2 regions of the Oxobacter pfennigii genome follow, and region 1 is predicted to be linked to the other one. Evidence: riboswitches for the same ligand, from Rfam matches in the RefSeq annotation. Region 1 holds a riboswitch; the other holds the start of a gene.
What was found. A riboswitch is a leader RNA that binds a small molecule or an ion and turns the genes downstream of it on or off. The one in region 1 is predicted to bind cobalamin.
Positions count from the first base shown of each region.

Region 2: it holds a riboswitch for cobalamin, as region 1 does, so the genes downstream of both, OXPF_RS21650 (ECF transporter S component) here and OXPF_RS13960 (ABC transporter substrate-binding protein) in region 1, are expected to answer to the same signal.

Region 1 is NZ_LKET01000039.1:135,672-151,267, reverse strand. Features, by position in the region: gene OXPF_RS23150 (ABC transporter permease) at 1-119, shown strand, start outside; gene OXPF_RS14000 (quaternary amine ABC transporter ATP-binding protein) at 122-1,297, shown strand; gene OXPF_RS13995 (NAD(P)-dependent malic enzyme) at 1,436-2,614, opposite strand; gene OXPF_RS13990 (PhoH family protein) at 3,007-4,392, shown strand; gene OXPF_RS13985 (cell wall-binding repeat-containing protein) at 4,524-6,317, opposite strand; gene OXPF_RS13980 (DNA polymerase IV) at 6,355-7,527, opposite strand; gene OXPF_RS13975 (nitroreductase family protein) at 7,699-8,217, opposite strand; gene OXPF_RS13970 (DUF1653 domain-containing protein) at 8,275-8,496, opposite strand; gene hsp18 (heat shock protein Hsp18) at 8,826-9,266, opposite strand; cobalamin riboswitch at 9,666-9,845, shown strand; gene OXPF_RS13960 (ABC transporter substrate-binding protein) at 9,979-10,953, shown strand; gene OXPF_RS13955 (FecCD family ABC transporter permease) at 10,986-12,014, shown strand; gene OXPF_RS13950 (ABC transporter ATP-binding protein) at 12,007-12,819, shown strand; gene OXPF_RS13945 (FmdE family protein) at 12,833-13,357, opposite strand; gene OXPF_RS13940 (hypothetical protein) at 13,474-13,716, shown strand; gene OXPF_RS13935 (class I SAM-dependent DNA methyltransferase) at 13,800-14,387, opposite strand; gene OXPF_RS13930 (ECF transporter S component) at 14,390-14,926, opposite strand; gene OXPF_RS13925 (CooT family nickel-binding protein) at 15,290-15,487, opposite strand; gene OXPF_RS13920 (DUF3842 family protein) at 15,474-15,596, opposite strand, start outside.
Region 2 is NZ_LKET01000027.1:23,966-39,561, forward strand. Features, by position in the region: gene OXPF_RS06205 (DegT/DnrJ/EryC1/StrS family aminotransferase) at 1-802, shown strand, start outside; gene OXPF_RS06210 (DegT/DnrJ/EryC1/StrS family aminotransferase) at 802-1,920, shown strand; gene OXPF_RS06215 (superoxide dismutase family protein) at 2,066-2,551, shown strand; gene OXPF_RS06220 (putative DNA modification/repair radical SAM protein) at 2,910-4,193, shown strand; gene OXPF_RS06225 (TIGR03915 family putative DNA repair protein) at 4,195-4,941, shown strand; gene OXPF_RS06230 (MATE family efflux transporter) at 5,038-6,390, shown strand; gene OXPF_RS06235 (MarR family winged helix-turn-helix transcriptional regulator) at 6,380-6,823, shown strand; gene OXPF_RS06240 (hypothetical protein) at 6,846-7,577, opposite strand; gene OXPF_RS21650 (ECF transporter S component) at 7,577-8,080, opposite strand; cobalamin riboswitch at 8,245-8,417, opposite strand; gene OXPF_RS06250 (efflux RND transporter permease subunit) at 8,501-11,632, opposite strand; gene OXPF_RS06255 (efflux RND transporter periplasmic adaptor subunit) at 11,632-12,765, opposite strand; gene OXPF_RS06260 (L,D-transpeptidase family protein) at 13,081-13,899, opposite strand; gene OXPF_RS06265 (spore coat associated protein CotJA) at 14,122-14,277, shown strand; gene OXPF_RS06270 (spore coat protein CotJB) at 14,278-14,538, shown strand; gene OXPF_RS06275 (manganese catalase family protein) at 14,554-15,126, shown strand; gene OXPF_RS06280 (polysaccharide deacetylase family protein) at 15,262-15,596, opposite strand, start outside.

The sequences.
Region 1 (15,596 bases):
TGGCAACAAACCGTACAGAAATGGGCAAAGCTTTAATGCCGGGTATATCCATAGTAGCCGTGGCAATTATAATCGACCGCCTTACCCAGGGACTCATAACTAAAAAGGAGGCGGAATAGAGATGAAGGACGACAGTATAATAAGTGTAGAAAATGTTACAAAGCTATATGGTATGAATAAAACTGAGGCTATAAAGCTTATTAAAGAAGGAAAAGATAAGGAAACTATCCATAAGAAGACCGGCGTCACCGTAGCACTCTGGGACGTATCCTTCGAGGTAAAAAAAGGTGAAATATTTGTTATAATCGGTTTATCGGGTTCAGGAAAATCGACTATAGTACGATGTATTAACAGGCTCAACAGGCCTACTTCCGGAAAAATATTTTTTGAAGGAAGCAATATAGAGGATTTTAATAAAAAGGAACTTCTGCAATATCGCCGTAACAAAATTTCCATGGTATTTCAAAATTTTGGTTTAATGTCTCATAGAACTGTTTTGGAAAATGTGGCTTACGGCCTTGAAGTTAAAAATATACCGAAGGAAGTCAGGGAAAGAAAAGCCATGGAAATGGTTTCACTCGTGGGATTAGATGGTTGGGAGAACCAATCTATAGCCAGCCTTTCGGGAGGCATGAAGCAAAGAGTGGGAATTGCCAGAGCTCTTTCTAATGATCCCGACATATTGTTAATGGATGAGCCCTTTTCTGCTTTGGATCCACTTGTAAGAAAGGATATGCAGTTTGAGCTTCTCTCTATCCAAAGAAAGCTGGAGAAAACAGTAATATTTATTACACATGATATAAACGAAGCATTCAAACTGGGGGATACAGTAGCCATAATGAGAGACGGAAAAATCATTCAAATTGATACTCCTCAGAATATGTCTTCAGCTCCTGCCGATGATTATGTCAGACAGTTTATTGACAGTGCTGATAAAACCAGGGTATTGAGTGCCAAGCATGTAATGGTTACCCCAACTTGCATTGTAAGGCCTAAAGATGCTCCCAATCAGGCTATACGCCAGATGAGAGATAATAGTGTATCCACGGCATATGTGGTTGATGGTAAAATGCAGTTATTAGGTGTGATAACTATTGATAATGCTATTAAAGCACGAGATGAAGGCTATTCCATGGAATCATACATTACTTCAGATGTATATACAACACAAGAAGACACCCTTATAAGCGATATATTATCATTGACAGCAAAATCTAAGTATCCTATAGCCGTGTTGGATAATAACCGCGAATTAAAAGGAATTATAAGTAAAGCAGCAGTTTTATCGTCACTTTAAGGAAAATAAATTTAATTAGACTATAATTTTGTACTAAATATATAAAAAAATCCCTCCAGGTTAATGTTTAAATAAATATTAATCCGGAGGGATTTTATATATCAATTATAAAAATGCTCTACACTTTGATACTTTGTTTTACCCCTTTATTCTTGCTGCGCCTGAATCGATGGCAGCCTTTGCAACGGCTGCCGCTACATTTTCGCTGACCTTTTTATCAAAGGCTAAAGGAATTATGAATTCCTCGCATAAATCCTCGGGATTTACCGTTTGCGCTATGGCATAAGCCGCGGCAATTTTCATTTCATCATTTATATCCCTTGCTCTGACATCCAAGGCTCCTCTGAATATTCCTGGAAAGGCCAGCACATTGTTTATCTGATTTGGAAAGTCTGATCGGCCTGTTCCCACTATCCTTGCACCGGCAGCCTTTGCATCATCGGGAAAAATTTCAGGAACGGGATTTGCCATTGCAAATACAAAGGCATCCTTATGCATGGATTTTACCATTTCAGCAGTAACGGAACCGGGAGCCGATACGCCAACAAATACATTGGCACCTGCCATTACATCCTTAAGGCTTCCTTTTTTCCCTTCCTTGTTTGTAATCTGTGCAATCAATTCCTTGGAAGGATTCATATTATCCCTTCCCTTATATATTGCACCCTTTGTATCACAAAGGATGCAATCTTTAACCCCTGCCTTAATAAGAAGCCTGGTTATGGCATTTCCTGCGGCACCGGCACCGTTTATAATGACAGTCAAATCACTTAAGCTTTGTTTTGTAATCTTCACTGCATTCATAAGGGCGGCCAAGACTACTACAGCAGTACCATGCTGATCGTCATGGAAAACCGGTATATCAAGCTCTGCCTTTAATCTGTCCTCTATTTCAAAGCATCGGGGGGCGGATATATCCTCTAAGTTAATTCCTCCTAGGGATGGTGATATGAGCTTTACCGTCCTTACTATATCCTCCACATCCTTGCTTCCTATGCATATGGGAATGGCGTCCACATCTCCAAAAGCCTTGAATAATACGGCTTTTCCCTCCATTACAGGAAGTCCGGCTTCAGGCCCTATATCTCCAAGGCCTAATACTGCGCTGCCGTCTGTCACAACGGCTATCACGTTGCCCTTAGCAGTATATTTATAAACATTTTCAACATCTTCGTGTATTTTCTTGCAAGGCTCTGCCACACCGGGAGTGTAGGCAAGACTCAAATCATCCTTATTGCCTACCTTTACCTTGCTCCTTATTTCATATTTTCCCTTCGTCTGCTCATGGAGCTTCAAGGATTCCTCGTATACATTCATTGCTTTTAAAATCCTCTCTCTTAATGTTAGGGGATACCCCTACTATAAATATATGCTTTTGATTATAGTTGCCACGGCAAACAATGTCAATTGTTTTGACCTAATTATCGTCTATCATGAAAATTTTAATATTCATAAGCTTTAAACATTATTCCCAACATTTTAGTTAGTTAAATTGTTAAAATCTATTTAACAAAAACTTTGCAGGAATTAAATTGCTTCGTACAGAATAATTAAAAGTATAGTTTCTTTATTTTAAAATTTCATTTCTTTTGCCAGGGGGTGTAGCCCTTCAGTTTCCCCGGCAGTACAATATTGCTGCTGAATAAATTCAAATGCCAATACCATTTGAATTTATCATAATCATATCCACTTATAAAGGAGAGGACTGTATGATTAAAAACTTTATTATCGATACCAATGTAATGATCCATGATCCCAATTTTCTGCAGAACTTCGAAGACAACAATATAATTATTCCGATTATCTGTATTGAAGAACTTGATAATCTTAAGAAAAAGGGAGATTTAGTTGGTTATCATGCCAGAAGCGCAGCCCGTGAAATCAATAAATTAAGGGAACTAGGCAGCCTTCATGAAGGCGTAAAGCTTGAAAACGGAGGCTCACTGCGAATAGAAATAAATCATATGAATACATCCATACTTCCAGACGGAATGGATGTATCAAAAAATGACTCCAAGATACTGGCTATTACTAAAAACCTTCAGAATGAGTACAGAAACATGCCCACCGTTCTTGTCACAAAGGATCTATATATGTCCATAAAAGGAGATGCCCTCGGCATTGAAGTTCAGGACTACAAAAATGACAAAGTCATTACAGAAGAATTATACAAAGGATATACCGAAATCCTTCTTCCCTCTTCAGACATCGATGAGATTTACAAAGAAGGCCTTGCCCTGCCTAAAGAGCTGGATGAACCTATCTATCCCAATGAATTTCTACACATCAAAAGCAGTACGGGTATGAAACATGAAATACTGGCCAGATATGACGGTAAAAAAATTGTGCCATTGAAGTATTTAAACGATACTGCCTGGGGGCTGTCACCTATTAACAGGGAACAGAAAATGGCCTTTGAATTGCTGATGGATCCGAGTTTGGATTTTGTATCCATAACCGGTGGTGCAGGCTCTGGCAAAACCATATTGTCAACAGCTGTAGCCCTTCAAAAAGTCATAGAGATGGGAGTATACAGAAAAATTGTTTTTGTACGCCCTGTTGTAGCTGCCGGAAATGATATAGGCTTTCTCCCCGGAACTGAGGACGAGAAGCTGCGTCCATGGATGGGAAGCTTTTATGATGCAATAGAAAATCTCATGAATAATAAGTATACAAGAAAGGAAAAAGAAAAGCAGCCAAGACTGCGTCACAATCACAACGATGACCATCACAGTATGGAATTTTATGTGGATGATTTCATAGATATGTATAAACAGCAGGGTGCCATTGAGACCAAGACCTTTACCTATATGAGGGGAAGGACATTGTCCGATGCCATGGTTATAGTAGATGAAGCTCAGGAAATAACGCCTCATCTTGCCAAGCTCATGCTGACTCGTGCCGGTTTTGGATCAAAATTCGTATTTTTAGGAGACCCCAGTGACAATCAGATAGACAACGTTTTGGTAGATGCCAAGTCCAACGGTCTTGTATATACTGTGGAGAAAATGAAACCCTTTAATATAACCGGCCATGTGGCATTAAAGCGTGTAGAGCGAAGCCCCCTTGCCGAAATCGCCGAAAAATTTATGTAAAAGTTAGGGCTGCTTTACGAACAATGCAATAGACCCTTTTTCTTACAATACCTAGCAAAAGTTTGGGGATACTTCTTTAGAAGTGTCCCCTTTCCACTTACCTGAAAGCAAAGCTTTCAGGATTTTGATTATTATTTATATACCAGCATTGTATTTGTGCTGGCCCAGGAAGGATATTGACTGGGCCCTTCTATAAAGTCAAAGGTTATTCCGTCATTCGGCACATCATAAAGTATGCTTACAGCATCCTTTTTGGCTATGGGAAAACTTATAAAGGTAGTGCCGTTAATCTTTTTAGTTGATGCAGGAAGCACATTCTCAAGAGAATAGGAAGCAAAGAGCTCGGGAGGGTTTTTAAAGCCCTGCCTGCAGTATGCTACATAATCATTAAGGGAGTCTGCCTCATGAATATTTCCTGCTATATAATCGCTGGCATGATAATCTTCAAGATTTCCGCTCTCTACTGCAGAATATCTGAAATCATTTCTGTAATGGGTAAGTGTGAATATATAATATTTTCCGTTATGCTTTACATAGTTTTGGGCATATCCCGTACCGTCTTCCTGGAAGTATTGCAACACGCCTACTTCTTCATAATCACCGCTTAAAAGATACACACCTAAATTAGCCATGCTTCCATAGCCGCCCTTGTTTGCTACCAAGGTATTGAACCCGGGCTTGTAATGCTCCCACATGTTGCCTTTATCATCTATATATGCAACATCATATGCCCCTTTAAAATCGGCATATCTTATATACTGTATAACATCATAAAGAGTGTTCAAATTAGTCTTTAATATGTCCGGATCCTCAATCAGATAAGACAGCTGTTCCTTTGTAAACTGAGGCTTGCCTAATACATTTGCCGGAACCCAATTCACATTTTTATGCACCTTTACTTTAAAATCAGCATTATATCTTAAGCTGAAGTCGTTATATTTATCGCTGGAAACCACATTCACAAGTTCATTTAATGTGGAAGTCGCCACTGCTCCTTCTCCGCCTAACACCTTGATCCTGTCTATGGATTGCATTTTCAATGCCACGTAATTTTTCGTTACTACTCCGGGCTCCTTATCTACGAGAATAATAGGCGATGATGATACCGGCGCTATCGCCGAACCTGCAAGGGCATCGGGAAAATTGTTTCCGGTAGCTATATATGTAACACTGAAATTAAGAATATTTGAAAATTCCTTAAGTATTTCCACATTGGTCTCGTACCTGTCCTGTCCGAAAATCCTCTTGGGATTTGGTACCTGAAAGGCCACTTCACTGCTGATTTTATCCGGTCCGCCGATTATATAAGTATTTTTGACCCCGGTATTTCTGATATATTCCACAACGCTTTTAGGCAATACATCGCCTGATGTCAGTATTACCGGCATACCTTTTTTGGCAGCAATGGGGGCGATGGACAATACATCTGCAAAACTGCTTTCAGAAGCAATGACTATTTCACTTGAATCACCCAGAGTTTTTGCAATCTCCAGCTGAGTTTCGTATTTATTACTTCCTGAAATCCTGGTGCAGGATATACCAAGAGCAGTCACAGCATCCTTGACATTTTCCCAAATGGCTTCTCTATCTCCGATTATGTATACCTTTTTAACTCCCAATCTTTTCAACTCATAGCTTACCCTTGAATCCAGGGAATTTTTGGCGTTCAATAATATGGGGGCATTAAGCTTGTGTGCTAACGGCGCTGCACAAAGTGCGTCGGCGTAATCTTCACCAGTGGCTATAATGGCATATTCCGTTGAGTCTGCCTTCCAGCCATATTTTGAAACCTCAATTGCCGTGCTGTAACGGTCTTCTCCCGCCAGGCGGTCTATCTGTGTCCATGCATATGCCTTGACAGATGTAAAGAGTATACATGCACAGGCAATTATCATGATGCTTAATATGGATCTTGCTTTACTCATAATAGTACTTCCCCTTAATATGGTTTAATCCTTAGACTTATATTAATTTAGCTCTTTTAATTTTATCCCGCCCGTATTTATCTCTGATTTTATCCATAACCCGCTCTATACATTCCTCTTTATTACTGTCATTAGAAGATTCAGCATCTAAAAGTGATATCTGCTCTATAGCCTGGCCTTCAAAATTATCTATGCCGATGCCCAATAAGCGTACAAAACGGTTGATATTCCAATTTTCTTTCAAAAGGCTTATGCCGGTATTATATATATCTTTAGTAAGGTATGTAGGAGGTATTGATCTCTGCCTTGTTATGGACTGAAAATCGCTGTACTTAATAACTATTGATACAGTTCTGCCTTTCAGGCCCAATTTTCTTGCTTCTTCTCCGACTTCTTCGGAAAGCTTCATAATTACCGTCTTTGCATATTCTATGTCGTTTATATCCCATTCCAATGTCGTCGAACGGCTTATGGATTTGCTTTTATGAACCGGACTATTTGATACAGCTCCATAATCTATTCCCTTTGCAAGATTATATAGCTCATAGCCATATTTGCCAAAGGCTTTGAAAAGAAGCTCTTTATCCCATTTTGCTATATCACCAATGGTCTGGATACCGAAATCCAAAAGCTTCTTTTCCGTTTGCTTTCCTATGCCATACATGTCCCTTACGGGCAGAGGCCATAGTTTTTCTTTTATATCACCTTGCCATAATTCTGTGATGCCTAAGGGCTTTTTAAGCTCTGAGGCCATTTTGGCAAGAAATTTATTCTGAGAAATACCTATGGAACACCATAAATCCAGCCTTTCCATAATATCCTTCATTATCTTTTGTGCCATATCGACAGGTTTTCCAAAGAGAGCTTCGCAGCCTGTCATGTCCATCCACGCTTCGTCAATGCTGTTCTGCTCAATTACAGGAGAATATTCCCCAAGGAGCTCCATCACTTTTTTTGATACGCTTTCATAATATTCATGGTCCGGAGGCACCAGTTTCAATTGGGGGCATAATTCCCTTGCCTTATGTACCAGCATGGTGGTTTTAACACCGTATTTTCTAGCATCGTAATTTGCCGCAAGTATGATACCCGTTCTCTTTTTAGGATCTCCTGCAACTGCCGCAGGCTTTCCTTTTAACTCCGGATTTCTCGCCATTTCACAGCCTATAAAGAAGGCATTCATATCAACAAGAAAAATAACTTTATCCATATTTTTCCCTCATTCTACAGTAATCACCTTGACAGCATAATTATTATAGCACATTTCTTCATCATTATTTCAAATGCAAGTGTAAACTTTTTATTACCAAAAAAATAAACAGCTATAGGATTTTGTAAAAACATGCAATTTAATCCTATAGCCATTATAATTTTCTATTGCTTAAAATTTATTATTGTGTATTTTGCCGTAAAGCAAATCCTCATCACTATAAGGCTTCTTATCTTCTGCAGGATAGCCTATGGCTAAAATACACAGTACGCTGTATTTGTCGGGAATACCTAAAAGCTTTTTGACATAATCTCCTGCCTTAGTATTTTCATCATGTACCCTTTCCCTTGTTTGCATCCAGCAGGAGCCAAGTCCCAGGGAAACGGCGGTCAGCTGCATAATGGAAGCTGTAATGGAAGCGTCCTCCACCCATACATCGCAAATTTCATGATCTGCAAGGACCACAATTCCCAAGGGCGCGTCGGCTAAAAACTTTGATCCGTTTCCTCTGAAATTGGAAAGCTCTTTTAAAACTTCCTTGTCGGTCACCGCAATAAACTCCCACGGCCTTAGAGCTCTTGAAGAAGGTGCAAGCAAAGCTGCCTTGAGAATGGTGTCAATCTTTTCCTTCTCCACTTCCTTGGGTTCAAATTTTCTTATGCTTCTTCTTTTTTTAAGTAAATCCAGCATTAATAATCCTTCCCTTCATATATATAATAAACATTTATTTATCCTATTATTTAATTTTTACAGGCATTCCTCAAATCTGCTGATCAATTGTCCATTAATCTCCACCTTTTCAGTAAACATGGAAAGTGGTCTTACCCATATGCCGCCTTCACCGTACAGAGCCTGATATACAACCAAGTCCTCCATGGTCTCGGAATGCTTTGCAATATGGAGCACCAGATATTCGTTGCCTTTAAAGTGCCTGTATTTTTTTCCCGGCTTTATTTCCTGCTGTGCCATTTTATGCTTTCCTTTCCTATTTATATATACTAAATAATATCAAAGAAATTTTCAGCAGTACAGTACGTACAAAAAAAAGTTACTGCATAGCTTCCTCTAGGGGGATCTATGTCCCCCTTCTGTGTAAAAATGCCTTAGCATTTTTACTTAGCACCGCCCTTAACGGCAAGGACGTCCCGTCCTTTGCAATCCTGGTTTTTTGTATAATAGGAAAGTTTTTTTTCCTATTATACAAAAAATAAATCACTGTCGGGGACTATGACAGTGATTTTTTAACGCTATGAAATTTTAATCAAATAGCTTTTGAGAATTTCTTAATTTTTCTGTTCTTACTGAATGTCTATTTTCTTCTTTTTGTCATTGCCTTTGTTGAGCTTGGGAAGAACTACTTTTAAGACACCGTCCTTAAAGGATGCATCAATGCCGTTCTGGTCTACATTATCTATATGGAAGCTTCTTTTGAATTCACCGTAATGTCTTTCTCTTCTTACATAGTTTTCTCTTTTATCCTCAGTTGTTTCATCTCTTTTTGCTGTGATCACAAGATGGTTTTCATTAAATTCAATGTCTATAGCTTCCTTTTTGATTCCCGGCAAGTCGGCTTCAATGAGATAATTTTCTTCTGTTTCCTTCAGGTCAGCTTTGAAATTACCGCCCATGTTAGTCATGAATGACATAAAATCATCATCAAAGAAGTTTTTAAAAAACGGTGAGAAGAATTCGTCCCTGCCTGTCAAATCATTCTTTCTGAAAGGTACCATATCAAACATTATCACTCACTCCTCTTAAAGTATTTTTGTTGTTTTAACTATATAATAATAGAATAGTCAAAGAAAGTCAAAGTCAAAAAAGAATATATTTTTTGAAATATTTCAAAATAATCAATGTCATCTTTACATAATTCATTGTAACTAGTTTTTTTCAAAATAAACTTGGATTTTTGAGCTAATTTGGCTTCTTTATGGTAAAAATTTTCATTATGAAAAAATATTTTTTAATTTATATTTATTTATTTATTTTTATCTATAAACAAGAATCCGAATCTATCTGGACTATAGTATCATTTTTAGGAAAAATTCATAGTTTACAATCATCATGTGGAATAATCAGTAAAAATAATAAAATATTAAGTAGAATAATTATAAAGTTAGTGTTAAAATGTTCATACAAATAAATATCAGACAACAAGTGGCCGGTGATGAACCGGCATAATAGGGAAACAGGTGTAAATCCTGTGCGGTGCCGCCGCTGTATAAGGGGAGAAGTCCTATGTTACCACTGGGAAACCGGGAAGGTAAGGCCTTTGATGAACCTTGAGCCAGAAGACCTGCTTGATGCGTATTCATTGTTGAACCTACGAGCTATAGGGAGATGAAAAACAGGTGTAGTGAGTGTGTCTGTTTGAAGATAAATATGCCCCTTTATCCATGTAGGATAGAGGGGCTTTTTATATTATATATTAAATTTAGGAGGAATATTAAGATGAAAAAAACATTAAGAAGTTTGCCCAGATTACTATTTCTGCTTGTGATTTTATGTATTGTTTTAGCCGGGTGCGGCTCGAACAATAAGCCGGCACAATCCGGCACCATTGGTCCGGAGTTTATAAAAAATGAAACCGAAAGCACTATAACTATTACGGATCCTTTAGGGAATGAAGTGACCCTTCCCAAAAACCCTCAAAGGGTAGTCAGCCTATATGCATCCTACCTTGATTTGTGGTATGAAGCCGGAGGAAAAGCTATTGCAAGCGTATCATCAGCTTCACTGCCGGAAGGTGTTGAGGATTTAGGCAGCATGAGCCAAATCAGTCCTGAAAAAATACTTGCACTTAAACCGGATCTCATGATTTTAACCAGCAGTATGGAATCTCAGGTTGCTCTAAAGGATATATTGGAAGAGAATAAAATACCTTATTTATTTGTAAAATATGATCTTTACCAGGATTATATCGATAATCTTGAGTTAATGTCCAGGCTTAATGGAACTCAGGAACAGGTAGATCCCAAAGTTAAAGAGATCGAAGATAAAATTAATGCGACAATCGATGGAGTAAAAGGAAAAACAGCTCCAAAAGTACTTATTATGTTCACAACAAGCAAAGCCATATCATGCGAAGTATCAAAGGGAACTACAGGAAATATGGTTGAACTCCTCGGGGGAACTAATATAGTAAAGGATATACCAGTTGAAGGCGAAACACGTGTGGATTTCAGTATGGAAAGCATTGCAGCAGGTGATCCGGATATGATTTTGATCAAAACCATGGGCGATGTCGAGGCATGCAAAGCATTGGTCAAAAAAGAACTGGAATCTAACGAGGCCTGGGCAGCCATGCGCGCCGTGAAAGAAGGCAAGGTCTATTACCTGGATAAAGAATTATTTTTAAATAAACCAAATGAGAGATTCCCTGAAGCATTTGAAACATTGGCCGGATATTTGTATCCGGATAAATAAAATCTTAGAAATACTATTTTCAGGCAGATAACATGACGGTACAATTAACTGATTCCTTAAAAAAAATACGAGAAAGAACAGTATTCAGGGTTACTGTTTTAATCTCATTAATTATTATTTTAATTTTATCACTATTTATAAGTACAGCACTGGGAGCCTATAAAATAACTGTCGGGGAAGTCTTGAGAACCATATTTGTAGAAAGAGAAGGACTAAGCCGCCAGATTATTTGGACAATCCGGTTTCCCAGGACATTGGTGGCAGGATTGGTAGGTGTGTGCCTTTCATTATCGGGAGTTATATTACAGGGGATTATGAGAAATCCCCTGGCCTCTCCCAGTATTATCGGTGTTTCTTCAGGTGCGGGAATAACGGGAATATTCATACTTATACTTTTCCCGGAGTTTATTTATTTAGTACCTCCCGTATCTTTTATCGGAGCTTTATCGACCACTCTTCTTATATATGCACTTGCATGGAAAGACGGTATAAATCCCATGCGCATGGTTTTGGCAGGTGTGGCAGTTTCAGCCTTCTTAGGCGCAGGAATCAATGCCTTGCTTATTTTCTTCCCAGACCGTGTCCAGGGAGTGGTGGATTTTATGGTGGGAAGCCTTGCCGCAAAAACCTGGAAGCATTTTAGAATGCTATGGCCATACACCTTTCTGGGTACGGCACTTCTTATGCTCTTGTCCAAACAGTTAAATACCTTATTACTAGGCGACGAAATAGCAATTGGCTTAGGAATACATGTTGAACGAGTCAGAATGATTTTTATTGCCATATCTTCTCTGCTGGCAGCAAGCGCTGTAAGCGTTGTCGGCCTGTTGGGATTCGTAGGGCTGATTGTACCCCATATGGCAAGGCTTTTAATTGGTTCCGACTACAGATACCTAATTCCTGCCAGTGCGCTTTTAGGAGCAATAACCCTTATATTTTGCGATACAGTAGCCAGGCTTGTTTTAAGCCCGATGGAAATTCCCGTGGGAATTATTATGGCGATGCTTGGTGCTCCGTTTTTTCTATATCTTTTAAGAGGAGGGCTGAAAAAAAATGCTTAAGGCTGTGAACCTGTCCATTGGATATGGAAATAACAAGGTTATTAATAATTTTGATCTAACCATAGATAAAGGCGATTTGATAACCATTATAGGGGTGAACGGCTGCGGAAAGTCAACGCTTTTAAAAAGCCTTTCCAGAAGCTTGAAACCCTTGAAGGGTGTTGTTTATCTCGACGGGCAATCCATATTCAGGCTGGATACTAAAAAAGTTGCAAGAAGGCTATCAATACTTCCTCAGGCTCCGAAGGTTCCTGAGGATTTCACAGTCCGGGATTTGGTCAGCTATGGGAGGCAGCCTTACCTTGGACTGACCGGTAAACTAAAGAGACAAGACCATGAAGTAATTGACTGGGCCATATCTGCAACCCGTATTGATTATCTTCAACATCGCCCGGTAAACACCCTTTCAGGTGGAGAGCGCCAAAGGGCATGGCTGGCCCTTGCACTGGCACAGCAGCCGGAGGTTCTTCTCTTAGACGAGCCTACCACATTTCTTGATGTTTCATGTCAATTTGAAGTATTGGAGCTTGTAAAAGCATTGAATTCCATCCTTGGGATTACAATTGTCATGGTGCTTCATGACATAAATCAGGCTGCCAGGTATTCAAAACATATGGTCGTTTTAAAAGACGGCAATGTTTATAGATCAGGCACACCTGAAGAAATCGTAACAGAAAAGGTGCTGGAGGAAGTTTTTAATATTAAAGTTAGAGTTTTTAGTGATCCTGATAATAATTGCCCCTATTTCATACCTGTAAGAGGTAACAGTGAATGCGCTGCCGCCCTGGACTTGTATAAGAAATAATATAGCTCCTATTTTACCAGCCTCTGCTGTAATCCTCAAAGCAGTCCAGGCATACTTTTTTGCCTTCACTAAGCCTTATTTTATGCTCCGGAGCTCCCTCTCCGCAAACTTCGCATATTATGGTCTGAAATATTCTTGCCTCTTCAGGAAGTTTAAATTTAGGGGCTTTAATATCAAATATTTCATCAGCGGGAGCGCTTAATATGTATTCCTGGCGCTCCTTTCTTTCCATCTTTCTTGTAAAAGGTTTCAATACAAGCCTTATACTTTCTCCTGTCTTTCTGTTAAAAAAGCTATAAGCCTGTTTTCCCGTACCTCTATATATAAGATTGCCTTTCCCCAGACTGCAGCCTGTGATGACCTGAATTGCATCCACACCGCAGGCATCATTTTCTGTGATACACACCAGCTCTTCATCGGATGAAAATTTTATACCCAGCTTATCTACAGCTGCTTCACTGGCCTTTACTCCTATGGCCAGACCTGGGCATTCATGTCCATGAAACTCCACACATTTTTCCCATATCTTTTTGTCCATTATTGATCCTCCCTGTTTTTTAAATTAATATATTTCTATTATTAAATTTACATATTTTATACTTATAATGCAAACTCTAAGTCAAAATACAGATACAATTTGGAGGTAATTTTACTATGAGCTGTTCAGTATTAAAAAAACAATTTGAAGATGAAATAAATAGGGGCATAACCTTTGAAAGAACCATGGAATTTTATAATGATGTTAAAGGATCAATAGATGCCCATAGGATAGAACTGGCCCAGCTTAAGCAATCTAACAGCGACCCCAATGAAATCCATCATTTGCAGGAACACATTGAAGAAGGAGAACAGCTTTTAAATGAAATTAAATCCCTCTCCTTGACATTGAAAAACTGATTTTAAGCGGGATAAACCATCAATTACGGTTTATTCCGCTCTATTGTTCTCTAAATTTTACGTATTTTTCCCTGTAACTTATTTTATACAGAAGTTCCGGAAACTATATACATATTATCATTTTCCAAGCAGACTTTTATTGCAAGACCTGTTTTCTTCATCATATATGCAGTATAATGAGCCTCCGGCAACACGTCTTCTTCCACCATCTTATTTTTACTGTGAACCCGGTTTATATCATCCCTGCTCTGTGAGTGGCAGATACTTAAACTGCCCCCTTTATCCACGTATCCGTACAGCCTTTTTATAAGTTGTTCTTTTTCCTGAAAATGAGGAAAACATGAATACAGTATAATAGCATTATATTTCTCCGATGGTTTAAATTCCATAATATCCTGCGCCACGAATTCCACATTATCATAACTAAATTTTTTCTTTGCTGCCTCAATCATATTTTCCGATATATCCACCGAAGTAATACTGCCACCATCCCCCGTCAGCTTACGAAGAAAAAGTGTAAGTACCCCCGTACCGCACCCTACATCCAGGATTTTATCTCCTTTGTTTATACCCACATAGTCCAGCAGCATTTCAATCTTTTTTGAATCGTGATAGCAGATTTCATCCCATTTATGGGCCAGATTGTTAAAGTACTCCCTCTGACTCTCCATAATTATACCGCCTCCTTCACATTGTGAGGGGCTTTTTCACTTTTTTTAACCAGTTTCACTATGATAGGAACAAGAATAAGTTGAATTATAATACCTGGTAAAGCTACAATAAACAAGCTATTCATGAATGCAATAAAGTTAAAAGCCTTACCCATGACTAATGCTGTCAATATCCAGTTACCCGTAATTGAAACAAGTCTTCCGGATAACATCGATAATATCAATGCAATATAAAGGTTAGATTTGTATTTATTAAATAGAAGTGATGCTGCTGCTCCATATACTGTCAGTTCAAGCATCATCACAATTCCGCTGGGCATTGGAGGCATTCCGGTAATAAGAAAGCTCAAGAGCGGAGCTAAAAAACCTGTAATGGCCGCGTATTCCCAAGGTATCATAAACGCTGCTATCAGTATTGGAATATGCATAGGCAAAAATATTTGCCCTCCCAGCCTGAATGTGTGAAAAACCGTGGGAAGCAATACAGCACAGGCAAGAAATAATGCTGCTTTTACTAAATTTTTTGTACTTGTGTTCATAATTAAATCCCCCTTAAAAATAATTTATAAAAAATAAAAGCCACGGAAGTTATATAACCTCCATGGCTATTAGTTAATCAATATTTACTTTATTTAGGCAGTAATATAATAAATTTATTTACTGATAAATTATTTTATCGGTAATTTTGAATTCTGAAATGGCGACTTTCACATATGCAATCTTCATGACTGCTAATTATATTATTATACTAATATTCTGTTATTATTTTGTCAATGCCTCAGAAAATAGAGTGCCAATTATTACAAAAGACAGATGTTTTTTTATATCTTTATTGTTACCTATCATTTCTTCTTAAGTTCTTTTCCAGCTTTCCTTATCATCCAGCTCATATTTACCGATATTTACTTAATCAACTTTTCAAGAATAATCTTATGTTCTACAAGAGCCATTTCCTTTATCCGCGCTTTTATCTGCTTCCTTTGATAAAATATGTTTTCAAGAAATATCTCATCTCCTTCGGGAATAATTTTATCGACTGATTCAAGATACAACCGAGGCATTCCATCTTCATCAAGAAGATAAACATTAGCTTCGCACATTTTCATACCCCCCTATAAAGTCTTTGACAATTTGAACCGCCTTATCTGAGAGATGCGGCAGCGGCTCGCTTTTATCCACGCCTACAATTTCTATATTGCATTTATTAAG
Region 2 (15,596 bases), on a different contig from region 1:
CGGGGGAGTTCCGGTGGATTACGACGCTGTAAAAGAGGTTTTAAAGGCTAAAAAAAGAGAGGATATACTGCTTATCTCCGACTCTGCCCACTCCCTCGGTGCATCATACAAGGGGCAAAAGGTAGGGGCACAATTTGATTTTCACGTATTCTCCTTCCATGCCGTAAAGAATCTTACTACGGCGGAAGGCGGAGCAATCACGTACAATGACAAGGCTTCTTTTGGCAAGGAGGATTTGTTCCGGGAATTCAAATATACCGCCCTTCATGGCCAGAGCAAGGACGCTTTATCAAAAATGAAGGCAGGAGCCTGGAAATACGATATATTGACCGACGGCTTCAAATGCAATATGACAGATACATTGGCCGCCATAGGTCTGGTACAGTTAGAACGTTATAATGATATGCTCAAAAAGAGGGAGGAAATATTTGACCTTTATACAAAATTGCTTTCCCAAAATGATTGGGCGGAAATTCCTTTTAAAAAGGATAATGGCACCGAGACCTCCTATCACCTGTATCCCCTGCGGATAAAGGGCTTTAAGGAAGAACAGAGGGATGCGCTTATACAAATGCTGGCAGACAAGGGTATAGGCACAAACGTGCACTTTATTCCCTTACCAATGTTTACATTATACAAAGGCCTGGGATATAAAATTGAAGATTATCCCAATGCCTATAATCAATATGCCAATGAAATAACTCTGCCTCTATATTCCACCCTTGCCTTAGAAGACGCGGAATATGTGGCAAAGGAAACAATTGCTTGTACAAAAGAGATATTAAAGGCTGGTGGATTATAATGAAAGTAAACTTTTATACATCTCAAAGGGAATACCAGGAGAAAAAGGCTGAGTTTGACAAGGCCATAGAAAATGTGTTGAAGGACGGCATATCCACACTGGGCAAAGAAGTTGCCGACCTTGAAAAATCCATAATGGAGTTTACCAGCGCCAAATACGCCGTAGGCGTCGCATCAGGCACCGATGCTCTTGTTCTGGCTTCGGATATTTTAGGCTTTAAAAATGGCAGTGAGGTAATCACATCCCCCTTTACATTCTTAGCCTCCACCTCCTGCATTGCAAGGCATGGGGGGCAGCCGGTATTTGTTGATATCGACGAGGAAACCTTTAACATTGATGCCGCCAAAATCGAGGATGCCGTGACGGATAAAACGGTAGGCATAGTTCCCATCCACCTTTTCTGCCAGATGGCGGACATGGATTCAATCATGGATATAGCAGCAAGGCACAACTTAAAGGTTTTAGAGGACGCTGCGGAAGCCTTCGGAATGTCCTGGAAAGGAAAAGGCAGTAAATACAAGCACGCCGGCACCATCGGTGACTACGGCATATATTCCTTCTTCCCTACAAAAACACTGGGGGCATATGGTGACGGCGGCATGATTGTGACCAATGATGAAGGCCTTTACAAGCTGGCAAAATCCTACAGGGTACACGGAGCCACTGAAAAATATCATTACGATTACATAGGATACAACTCCCGCTTAGATACAATCCAGGCTGCCATACTCCTGGTAAAAATGAAATACATGAGAGAAGCCATTACAAAAAGGGAGGTTATCGCCAATTGGTATTTTGACAGATTAAAGGATTGTCAAGGCTTAAGGTTCCCCAAAATAAAGGGAGAGCAGCATCCCGTATACTATGTTTTCAACATTTTAGCTGAAAACAGGGATGGACTTGTTGAGCATCTTAAGAAAAACCAAGTGCAGTATTCCATATATTATCCCCTTCCCTTGCATCTCCAAAAATGTTTCAGCTATTTAGGCTACAAGAAGGGTGATTTTCCCGTATCGGAAAGGGTTTGCACCGAGATTGCAGCACTTCCCATTTATCCTGAGATAACCGAGGATGAAGTGGATTTCGTATGCCACACCATAAGAAACTTTTATAAATAGGGACAAAATAAGGGACAAAAGACTATTATAATTAGTGATAGAAGTTAAAAAAGGAGATTTTTCTTTGTTTACTAATTATAACCCTGTCTTTTGTCCTGTTTTTTCTTATATGCAGCCGGGATTTTCCTACCCACCTCAATGGAGAATGGAAAAGACAAATATAGCAAAAGCAGATATTAAAGGAGGTCCTTTAGCACCCGATATAAGAGGCGTGGTATACTTTTTGGATGCGATGGACGGTACTTATGTATTTGCCGAAGTTTACGGCCTTCCCGACTACCAGCCGGGCAGTGACAGCAAGCTTCCAATAGGCCCTCACGGATTTCATATTCATGAAAAGGGCAGCTGTGAAGTTGGCGACCCAGAAAACCCTTTCCAGTCTGCCGGAAGCCACTGGAATCCTACAAACCAGCCTCACGGCAATCATGCCGGAGATTTCCCCGTGCTCTTTTCCAACCACGGCAAGGCTATAATGTATTTTTTCACCGACAAATTTACTGTCAGCGATGTACTTGGCAAAGCTATGATAATTCATGAAAGCCCCGACGATTTTAAAAGCCAGCCGGCAGGAAACGCCGGAAGGAGATTAGCCTGCGGGGTAATAAACAATAAACAAATTGGATACTTATAACCTTGGGATGCTTTAAGTTGTGATACTTTAAGTTGGGGCTGTTTCAAATGCAACAGCCCCTTTACTATTCTCTGTAGCCCTTTCATCTTTTACTGCCTTCCTTTCTTATTTCAGCGCATCTTCTGCTTACTGGATATTTCCAGTTTATTCGAACATATGTTTGCATATACTGTTTTTATATGATAAAATTAAATATAAATCGGGGCATATCCCCTAAGTTGAGGAAGCACTTCGGCTACTCCAGATTCATTTCTTACAAAGAAAAGGTGCGTCCCATAAGTCGGGGGCATTTACCCCGGCTCCTACAAAAGCTATTTAAAAAGAGGGGAAGTGTCCCCTTACATTGGACGGTGACTTTATGGATATTCAATCAAAGCTCAATATTTTAGCGGCAGCGGCAAGATATGACGTTTCCTGTTCCTCCAGCGGCAGTGAAAGAAAAAATAATAACGGCCTTGGAAATGCCCACGTAAGCGGCATATGCCACAGCTGGTCATCTGACGGACGGTGCATATCCCTCCTTAAAATACTGATGACCAATATGTGCTCCTATGATTGTGCTTACTGCATAAACAGGAGGAGCAGCAGCAATGACCGGGCAATTTTTACGCCTGATGAAATCGTAAATTTAACTATAAATTTTTATAAAAGAAACTATATAGAGGGCTTGTTTTTAAGCTCTGCGGTATATAAAAACCCGGATTTTACCATGGAGCTTATGCTGCAATGCGTCGTGAAATTGAGAATGGCAAATTTCAATGGCTATATACACTTAAAGGCAATTCCCGGTGCTGATAAAAAGCTTATAGACAAAGCCGGGCTTTACGTTGACAGAATGAGCGTAAATATCGAACTTCCCTCAAGGGAGAGCTTAAAATTACTGGCTCCTCAAAAAAGCGCCGAAGCCATATTTAAACCCATGGATTATTTAAACAACAGAATAATTGAAATAAAAGAAGACAAAAAAACATATAAAAAGCCTCCGCTTTTTTTACCGGCAGGACAGACCACCCAGTTGATTATAGGGGCCACAAATGACCATGATCTTGGCATTTTAAGATTATCAGAGGGCTTATATAACCGCTACAGTTTAAAAAGGGTGTATTATTCGGCTTATATTCCCGTATCCGATAATCCCAACCTTCCGGCGCTTTTAAATCCTCCCCTTAAAAGGGAGCACCGTCTTTATCAGGCCGACTGGCTGCTAAGGTTTTACGGATTTAAAGCAGGAGAATTACTGGATGAAAAAAATCCGGATTTTGATATTGATCTGGACCCAAAATCCTTCTGGGCATTAAAGCATATGGAGCTTTTCCCCGTTGAAATAAACAGCGTTGATTATACCCTTCTTTTAAGAATTCCGGGCATTGGTGTCCGCTCAGCCTTAAAAATAAGAGCGGCAAGAAGAGTAGGCTCCTTAAGCTATGATGACTTAAAGAAATTCGGTGTTGTGTTAAAGCGGGCGAAGCATTTCATAACCTGCCAGGGCAAATATTACGGCACATCATTTACTGATTTGCCCATCATCCGTCAGTTTTTACTGCCTTCGGAAAAAACGCAGGCTCCTAAAAATAAATTCGAGCAGCTTTCCATTTACAATATGATGCAGGATAATTCATCTGCAGTTACAGGAGAACTTTAAAATGATTATCTTTACTTATGACGGGACCTTTGAAGGCCTTCTCTCGGCAGTCTGTGAAGCCTTTAATAAAAAAATCCGTCCGGGGGCTTTCATAAAAAAAGACAGGGTGCAGCAAAGCATCATAGACACCTATGTTGAAGTTGAAACGGATAAAGAAAAGGTAATCAGAATAACCGAGGCTGTTAATAGAAGAATTGGCGGAGATACACTATTGAATATATTTTACCTTTACTTATCCGAATATGAGAATTCCGGAAAGCTCATATTCGAATACATTAATTTAGGATGGAAGGTGGGTTTCAAGCTTAATCTCCACCTTCAGGATGAAAGGGTTCTAAATGTAATGAATGTCTGTAAAAAGGTAACCTTTGAAGTACACAGGCTTTTAGGCCTCATAAGATTCAAAAAACTAAAAGGAGATGTATTATATGCTCCCATTGAGCCGGATTACAACACCCTGCCTCTTTTGGCAACTCATTTTGTTGAAAGGATGTCAAATGAGCTATTTATAATCCATGATGTAAAAAGAAACACCGCTGTCCTGTACAATAAAAAAGAATATGAAATAGTCCCTTTCTATCTTGATTCAGCTTTGCAATCAGCTGATGAAGAAATGGATTTTCAGGTTCTTTGGAAAGATTATTTTAACAGCATAGCCATTCCTGACAGAGAAAACAAGGCTCTGCAGAAAAGCTTCATGCCGGTCAGATACTGGAAGCACCTCACGGAGAAAAATCCCCTTCTGTAATCTTTATTTTACATGGTAATATTTACATATTATGTGTTTTGTTATAAAATTATTTTACTGTAAAATTATTTTATAACAAAATAAGGAGAAGTGATTATGAAAGATTTGACTCAAGGCAATGAGGCCAAACAGATTTTCTTCTTCGCACTGCCTATGCTTATAGGCAATATTTTTCAGCAGCTGTATTCTACCGTAGACAGTATTATCGTAGGCCGCGCATTGGGGAAAAGCGCCCTGGCGGCCGTAGGCGCCAGCTTCCCCATTTTATTCCTTCTTATAGCCCTCATTATGGGAATAACCATGGGTTCCACCATTATGATTTCCCAGTTCTACGGAGCCAGGGATATAAAAAAAGTTAAAACCACCATCGACACGGCATATATATCCCTCCTTATCGGAGCCCTTATAATGATGGTAGTGGGGTTGATGATCAGCGGACCCATTTTAAAATTGTTAAAAACTCCCGATACCGTGCTGCCTACAGCTAAATCATACCTTAATATAATGTTTTTAGGCATGCCGGTTATGTTCGGATATAACTCCATAAGCGCCATATTAAGAGGCCTGGGAGATTCCAGAACCCCCCTCACTTTTTTGATAATTGCAACAGTTATAAATATCATACTGGATTTGATCTTTGTAATGGTATTCAACTGGGGCGTCGCAGGAGCGGCATGGGCGACGGTAATCGCACAGGCATGTTCCTTTGCCTTTGGAGTATTCCATCTTAACAGAACCCACGAGGTTTTAAGATTCAGCATTAAAGGCATGACCTATGATAAAGAAATATTTAAAACCATAGTAAGAATAGGCCTTCCCTCCGGCGTACAGCAAATGTTGGTCTCTGCCGGAATGATGGCATTGACCAGAATTGTAAACGGCTACGGAACCGACACCATGGCAGCCTACACGGCGGCTACCAGGATTGAATCCTTTGCAGTAATGCCCTGTATGAACGTATCCATGGCGGTATCCACCTTTGTAGGGCAGAACATCGGAGCCAACAAGCCCGAAAGAGTAAAACAGGGATTTAAGGCAGGAATTTTGATATCCGGCACTATATCCTTGACAATATCCATAGTTGTAATACTCTTTGGAAAGCACCTCATATCGATATTTACCTCAGACGCCGCCGTAAAGGCAATAGGCGGAAGATATTTAACCATAGTGGGAGCCTTCTTTATAGTATTCTCCACCCAGTTTATAGTCAATGCGGTATTAAGAGGCGCCGGAGATACATTTGTACCTATGCTCTTTACCATACTTTCCCTATGGGTCATAAGAATTCCCGCATCGGCGCTTTTATCTGCCAGAATTGGTTCCGACGGCATATGGTGGGGCATTCCTGTAGCCTGGATAGCTGGTCTTTTGATGTGCTATAGTTATTACAGAACAGACAAATGGAAAAACAAAGCAGTAGTCAGAAGGAGTGTACTCAATGCAGAATAAGGAAACGGCCCGGAAACTTTTAAATTTTTTCGTAAATTTCAACAGCCACATGAAGATTTATCATAATTATCACAATGACAGCCGACCCATAACCGAGCAGCAGTTTAAAACCATGCTTAACCTTAAAATATTGGAGCGCTGCACTTTGAAAGAACTCAGTGAAAAGCTTAATTTATCAAGCTCCAGCACCTGCATAATGCTAAACAAGCTTGATGAGGAAGGCTATATTACAAGGGAAAGCGATACAAAGGACAGGCGAAATACATTTTACAGCCTTTCAAATAAAGGTCAGGAATTTTTAAATGAGGACCTTGATAAAAAGCTGGACATCATAGGCAGCAGATTGGAAAAGCTTTCTGAAGACAAACTTGAGCGGCTTATAAGCTCTATGAATGAATTTCAGGAGATATTAAAAGAGATAAAGAGTCTTTAAGACTCTTTATCTCTTCTATAAACTATTTTAATCGGCCTATCCTAGCCACTGGCGCATGTAAAAATTTCGGAATCTTAGTTCCGGGTGAACAGGTAAACAAAAGGCAGGTGGAAGGACCGGCGGATTTATTTACATCCACATCACCTATGAGTTCAAGTATCAATTCACACCCATTGCTTTTAGCCAATGTTTGCGCTTCTGCCAATATACCTCTTGAGCCTACGGGCAATATATCATGAACCCCTTCGATAAAGGATAGCAGCTTTATATGATTTCCTTTTGCCACCTCTTTATCATCCGGATCGTCAACCTCATTTCCTACCTTGGGAATGCCTAAGAAATACACATCATCCAAAGCCCTTGACGTTCCAATCCTAAGCTCTTCTTTGCCGCACCTTCCTACAACTGTGACGCCAACGGCAGTTTGTTTTGTGGTCATATTTTTTTCAGTGCTTATTGCTATTGGCAGTTCCTTTATATCATTTGCCTTCAGCTCGTCGTATACTCCGTCCAGTATGCCTTCTCCAGTGGGATTCAGCTCGTTTGAGATTGTGACGGACATGACTATGGGATATGCACCTGCCGACAATATCTCTAAAAGCGGCACTCTGGCTGCATATCTTCCTACTATATAAGGCGTAACCTTCACGACATCCAGCTCTTTGCTTCCTATAGCTCCGCTGGAATCGCAGGCAGTCACTATATAAACATTGCCGCAATCCACAACCTCAACATCCCGACCAAAATATCCCATTATTTAGCCTCCTGAATCTCCTTCACAAATCCTACATTTTTAATGGATGAGAAAACTACTGCAGCCAAAATTACATTGAATATGCTGGCAGCCATCAACGGCAGAAGTGATGCCAAAAATACCGGCAGCCCTAAGTTAGGAATGAATATCAGTATAACAGGTGATACAATACCATTTAATATAATACCTGCTATAATTGCCACAATCAAGTTAATTTTATTTGCTATAAAGCTGAATACCACCATTATTATTCCCATTTCAACGGCTACAACGAGATGGATCGGCAAGCTCATAGGAAAACCTCCCAATGCCGCTGACAGCATATGTCCTAAAAATGCCACGGCAGCCCCCGGCAATCCTCCCAGGACAAGAGATGCTAAAAATGCCGGCAGCGAATCAAATGCAATGCTTGATGTAACGGGATTAGGGATTTTTATGTACCCACCTATGATGCTAAGAGCGATAAAAAGGCCCATCATAATAATTGTTTTTTGTTTTTTCATAATACTTTTCCCCCTTGAAATTTTAAAAATAAGAATCCCACCTACTATGGCAATCTTTGATTGCTATAGCAGGTCCCGGGAACCCTTTATTACATATAAAAAAGTCCTTAAATACAAAAATACCGTATTTAAGGACTTTACCGTCATCCTGCTGCCTGTCTGCACAGACATATTACATAAAGGCAGGTCTCCTGGCTTACGGAATAACAAGACTTTCGCCTTCCCGGCAAAAGCCAGTGGCAATTGAAAATCTCTACCGTGTACAGTGGTGGGTCCGCTGAGGATTTTCACCTCATTCCCTATTATCCATAATGGCACCTTCACGCTTTTATTTAGCTTTCATGATATGATAATTCCTGTAAGGAATTATCATATCATGTTTATATTATCACATTTAGCTGCTTAAAACAATATTTAAAACTACATTTCTGCTGTTATATCTCCTGCAACGGTATTTTTCCTTTTAAATAGCTTTGTCTTAAGAAATACCGAAAGATCATCAAACAATGTATAGGTTACCGGGATAAAGACCAGTGTCAATAAGGTTGAAAGGGTCAATCCGCCTATAACCACCGTACCCATAGGCGCCATAGTCTCGGCTCCTTCGCCTATTCCTAATGCCATGGGCATAAGGCCTAAAATGGTTGTCAAAGTCGTCATCAATATCGGTCTTAGCCTTATGGGGCCTGCATTTATAACGGCAGTCCTCCTGTCCTCTCCTCTTTTTCTTCTTGTTATAATGTAGTCTATCAGCACTATGGCATTATTAACAACTATACCGGCCAGCATTATAACTCCTATAAAAGCCGGGACGCTTAAAGACCTTCTTGTCAATGCCAGAGCCAGGGCGCCTCCCGAAAATGAGAAGGGCACTGACAGCATGATTATAAATGGATTCAGCAATGACTCAAACTGGGATGCTATTACCATGTAAACTATGATAAGGGCAAGAACGAGCGCCATTCCAAGATCGGCAAAAGCTTCCTGCTGCTGCTGGCTTTCTCCGCCTATCTCAAAAATATATCCGTCCGGCATATTATATTCCATAAGCTTTTGATTTATATCATTTGTCACGCTCAAAAGGTCTCTTCCCATAATCTGGCTGGATACGGTAACCACCCTAACCTGATTATCCCTGTTTATGGTTATGGGGCCTTTTTCTATGGTTACCTCGGCCACCTGGCCTATAGTAACGCTGGCACCCGAGGCTGTCTGTATTATTATCTGCTTTAAATTGGATAAGCTTTCATTGTACAAATTATCGCTCTTTATAACTACGTCCAGCTCATCACCGTCATATTTCAGTGTTGTCGCCGTTCTTCCTGTAATATTTCCCCTTACGGCTGACGCTATCTGGGAGGCTGTCAGGCCATACTGGGTGGCAGCACGCCTGTCTATTTTTATCTGAACTTCGGGTACCTCTCTGTCCAGGCTGGAGCTTGGTTCTCTTGTTCCTTCGACAGATCTTATTATATTTTCAAAATCATCGCTTATTCTTTTCAGCTCTTCCAAATCGTCTCCCTTTATGCTTATGCTTATAGGAGAACCTCCCATCATACCCATGCTGCCGGTTGCGGCCGTAACTCCTATTTTAGCACCGGGTATATCCTTTACCAGATTACGTATTTCATCTGCTACTTCAAGAGAGCCTCTCTCTCTTTCGCTTAAGCTTTTCAGCATTACTGTAATAGAGCCGCTGTTTGAGCCCCCGCCAAGATAACCTCCGCCGGAACCCGCCCTTGAAAATACCGACTTTATTTCCTGAATTCCTTCAATCTTTCCCTCAATGTCTGACACCAATTTTGCCACATCTTCAATTTCAGCGCCGTCAGGCATGGATATGCTTATGGAAATCTGACCCTGGTCCGATTGGGGGAAAAATTCCGAACCAACTGTTGAAAGGGAGACCATGCTTGCTATAAATACGGCAATGGCTATAAATACGGTGCTCTTTCTGTGATTCAACGCCCAGTTTAATATCTTTTTATATACGGATTCCATACCGTTAAAGAATTTATCAAAGCCTGCATATATGAAAGAAAAGATTTTTAATATGCCTTTTCTTTCCTTGTTCTTGTTCCTGTCCACCTTAAGTAATTTAGATGCCATCATGGGAACAACTGTAAGTGCTATCACAAGTGAAGCCACCAGTGAAAAGGTTATGGTCAAGGCCAGCTCCTTAAAAATTATGGCAGTCATGCCTTCAACGAATACTATAGGTATAAATACGGCAATTGTGGTCAGAGTTGATGCCACAACGGCCATGCTTACTTCCCCCGTACCTTCAATGGCTGCATCTTCCCTGGAATGCCCTTCCTCCCTAAACCTGAATATATTTTCCAATACCACTATGGAGTTATCCACCAGCATACCTATACCTAAGGCCAGACCTCCGAGAGTCATCATATTCAATGTGATTTTGCTGAAATATAAAAGGGCAAAGGTAGCTATAATGGAAACCGGGATGGACACGCCTATTATAAATGTAGTCCTTAAATTTCTTAAGAATAAGAACAATATAAGAATGGCCAGTATTCCGCCCTGTATGGCGCTGTTTGCCACATTATCAATAGAGAACCTTATGTATTCCGACTGATCCATTACAACTTCAAAATTTATGTTGGGAAAATCCTTCTTTAAATTTTCAAGCTCTTTTGTTACACTTTCAGCAACGGCCACGGTATTTGTGCCCGACTGCTTTTGTATCGATATATTTATGCTGTCTCTGCCGTTAGTCTTTACAATGCTTGTGGTATCCTTGTAATTCAATTGAACATCCGCTATGTCGCTTAAAGTTACCACACCGCCTGTTTGCAAAGGTATGGGAAGAGCCCTTATCTCATCCACGCTTTTAAATTCGCCTACAGTTTTTATGGTCAGCTTCTGATTTCCGTTTTGCACCTGACCTCCAGGCATATTTAAGTTTTCCGACGCCAGTATCTGTGAAAGGTAATCTAAAGACAGGCCGTAGCCTCTCATTTTTTGTTCGTTTACCAAAATTTCTATCTGATTTGTATATCCTCCCGTTGTGCTGACGGAAGCAATACCTTCCAGCCTTTCAAACCTGGGCTGAATGCTGTCTTCAGCTATTGCCTGAAGCTTTGATAATTCCATTGTACTTGTCAATGAAAGCTGGACTATGGCCTGGGCATTGGGGTCTATTTTTATTACCATGGGATCTCCCGCATCTTCAGGCAGCATTCCCTTAACCATGTCCACCTTTTCCCTCATTTCAAGGGATGTAAAATCCATATCGATTCCAAAGTCAAACTCCGCTATAACCACGGAATTGCCTTCGGATGACATGGAGGTTATGTTTTTTATATTGCTTACGGTACCTATGGCCCCTTCTATAGGCCTTGTTATGAGGTTTTCCACCTCCTGGGGCCCTGCTCCCGAATAGGATGTTGAAACTATTATAATTGGAATCTCGATATTGGGCAGCAAATCTATAGGAAGCCTTTGCAATGATACCGCACCTAAAATTATTATAATCAGGGTCAGCATCATGACGGTGACAGGCTTTTTGACTGAGAGCTTCGAAAGGTTCATCAATTATCACCTCTGACTATCTTAACTTTTGTTCCATTTTCTACATAGTCCTGCCCCTTGACAATTATATTTTCACCTTCGTTAAGACCGCTTATAACCTCAACTAATGAGCCGGTATCCATGCCAATTGCAACTTCCTTTTCAACGGCCGCATCATTTTCAACTACATATACGTAACTCTTTCCTTCTTTTTCTTTTATGCTTTCCTTTTTAACTATGATTGCATCATTAACCGTATCTGTGCTGAACTCCACCTTTGCAAACATTCCAGGCAGGATTTCCTGTTCTTTATTATCTATATTGATTATTACGGGATACATCTGAGTCTTGGAGTCTGCCACAGGGCTTATGTTTTCTATGTGGCCTGTATACTCCTTGCCGGGTATGGCAGTGAGAGCTATTTTAACCTCTTGTCCTAGCTTTAAGGAGCTTATCATATTTTCTGCAGCGCCTATCTGGACATTTACAATATCCATGTCCACGATGGTTACTGCAGGCTGGGCTGTGGATGCCATCTCCCCTGCTTCCACGTTTACAGCGGATACAATTCCCCTTATAGGTGATTCAATAACTGTGTTCTGTAAATTTTGCATTGCCTGGTTGTAGGATACTTCCGCCTGGCTTAACTGGGCGCTGTATAGATCAAGCTGTATGGAGGATGCAGCAAGCTCTGCCTGCTCTAAATCCTTCTTTGATATGGCGCCGCTGTCATATAAAGTTTTCATTCTATCATATGTAAGTTTTGCATTATTATATTTTTCCAAGTTCATTTGGTAATTAGCATTAGCCAAATCATAGGCAGCCTTTGTTGAATCCACCTGCTTTTGAATATCTTCGCGATCTAATGTCAGTAAAACCTGCTTTTCATTAACCTTGTCCCCCACCTTGACATTAACGGCTGCTACCTTCCCGGGGGCTTTGGGCATGACAGCTATTTCCTTATCAGGAAATACTTTGCCGCTTAATGTGGACATATTGGACAGGTTTTCCTTTTTTATAGTTTGTGTTTCAACAGGGGTATATATATCCGTCTGAGGCGCAGGTCCCGCAGATTGGGGCTGGCCGCCGCAGCCGGCTAAAATACTCACCAATACAAGAATAAGAATAGTCATGGATAAAAATTTCTTTTTCATTAATACTCCTCCATAAATTAATTATTATTGCTTTTATATTTAATATGGTTTGGTTACCACAGATCGGCATGGGCTGTAAAATAAACGGCAGATTAAGAATAGGTACATAACAAAATTATAATATCTTGTGCGCAAATATTAAACCCCTTGTTTAAGGTATACATTAGTCTTTTTAGCATAATTTCACATTTAACTATACCATATAATAATATCTTTTAATTCTGAATTAGTATTAAATTAAATATTAATTATTTATAAACTATTGCAGACAAGTTCAGATAAGGTACAGTGCCAAAAAAAGCCCTGAAATTTCTTTCAAAGCTTTTTTATATTTATTATATATCTTCCGTCCCGTCCTATGTTTATGACAGGAAGAGTTTTTGTGCTTTCAAAGGCATCATAGCCTGCCTTTATATTCTCCCAGAAATAAAGCAGTTCTGCATCATCCTTATGCCTCTCCTGCAGCTCCCGGAAGCCTATATCATCCATGATTTTTGGAAAAATGTGAACCTCAATCCTGTCCTGTCCCTGGGATACGGCTTCAACGGCAGCAATGTATAGCTCTTTTATGCCGTCATCATTAATGGGAATACAGCCGATAGTACTGCTGCCTCCGTGGATAAATATATCTCCTCCGGGATTTTCCCTGTACCCTAATATCATATCCGACTCATTCGGGTAATTGATGCTTAAGGATAGATAATATTTGCTCAAAGGATTAAAATAATCGATGAAATAAAAGCCTTCGGGCACCTGCTTATCACCTTCTTTTCTCTTAGGTCCTAAAACACCTGAGGATTTGCTTACCGGGTAGCTTTTTACAAGTGTGTAGGGCTTATCCTTTGAGCTTGACCAAAGCTCCAGTATCCCTTCTTCTTTAAAAACCCTTATGAATATGCTCTTGGGGGGGTATTTCACATTTTTCGAAGTGAAAATGTCTTTAAGCAATTTATTTTTTTCTTTGTAGGCCAGTTTTACTCTTTCATATTCCATCTGTTTTTCTTTGAACATTTTTCTTGTAAACCTCTGCAGTATCAATAGCCCTGCCATAACCAGAATAAATATTAAAACTGCCGCCGACTTTGTTGAATCCAATGCTTTTAAATTAAAAATATTATACAAAACTGTAGCCATTTTTAAAACCCTTTGCTTAACCTCCCCTTAAAAATATTGTTAACTATATAATATTCACGTCCATTGATTTTGTGAACTTCAAATAGGGATTTTTATGAAATGCCTTGATATATTTATACTTGCACAAATTTTGACAAGCTGAATATGATGGTATTATAAGTTTATATTTTTGAGGTGAATCTTTTGCTTCGTTATCCGATGCCTGCGGGCATGCCGTTACCTATGAATAATTTGGAATATGCAAGAGCATATGTTTTGATCCAGCCATACATGGGAGTTGTTCTTCCCGAAGAAGCATTAAAAAGAGGTACTGTTTTTCCATTCCTTTTAAAATCATATCTGCCTCAGCTTGAAAAGATCGAAAAGGGGGAAGATTAAATGAGAGAAATGGATGTTAAGGACCTTGTAAAGAGAATTAAAGAGCTTGAATTCGCTGCCGTTGACCTGAATCTGTTTCTTGATAATAACCCTACATGCCAGCAGGCTATATCCGACTTCAACATCGTTCATAAGGAATTGATGGATTTAAAGGAAATGTACAATATGAGGGTGGGGCCTTTGCAGAATTTCGGAAATTCCCCCAGCAAATCAGTCTGGACATGGGTTGACGAGCCCTGGCCCTGGGAAAGCGGCGAGTGATGAGGAGGAATAGTCATGTGGATTTATGAAAAGAAATTAGAATATCCGGTTCATATTAAAAATAAGGACTTAAAGCTGGCTAAATGCATAATGGCACAATATGGGGGACCTGACGGAGAATTAAGCGCATCACTCAGATATCTTGCACAGCGCCATACCATGCCTACGGGCAAATCAAAGGCACTGTTGAATGATATAGGCACTGAGGAATTAGCTCATGTTGAGATTGTATGTGCAATTATTTACCAGCTTACGAAAGATGCTACTCCTGAAGAGCTGAAAGAAGCAGGCCTCGGCGGATATTTCACACAGCATGATAACGCACTGTATCCTGCAGACGCAAACGGAGTTCCATGGACCGCAGCATTCATACAGTCTATTGGAGACCCTGTTACCGACCTGACAGAGGATATGGCAGCAGAGCAAAAAGCAAGGACAACATACGAACATCTTATTGCTCTCGCAGATGATCCTGACGTTATAGATCCCCTTAAATTCCTGTGGGCAAGGGAAGTCGTTCACTTCCAGCGCTTTGGCGAAGCACTGGTGGATGTACAGGAACGTTTAAACAGCAAAAGGTTTTTTTAATTTGCCTTAGACAGAAGAATGACTTCTGCTCGGTAAAAGTTTAAAAGGGGCTGTTGCATTTTGAACACTCAATATGCTATGTTCATTTACGTTGTTCATAATGCAACAGCTCTTTTTTATTGTCTTTAGGTGTAGCTACATATCAAGGGTTTTTAATTGATAGCCATTTTCCTGCAATTTTTTTATGGCCATATACACTGCCCAGGGGCTCTGGGGGGACACTGCATGCATCAATATTATGCCGCCGTTATGATGGTTGTTTAATATGGAATTGTATATATATCCCGCCTCTGCTTCCTTTACCCAGTCCACGCAGGCAATGCTCCAGAATATAGTTTTGTAGCCCGTATCCTTGACGGTTTTCATGACGGGATCCGACCATTCCTCATAGGGAGTCCTTAAATATTTCATGTGGATGTTGTAGCGGTTTTTTATCCTGTCATGCATATCCATTATCTCTTTTCTTATCT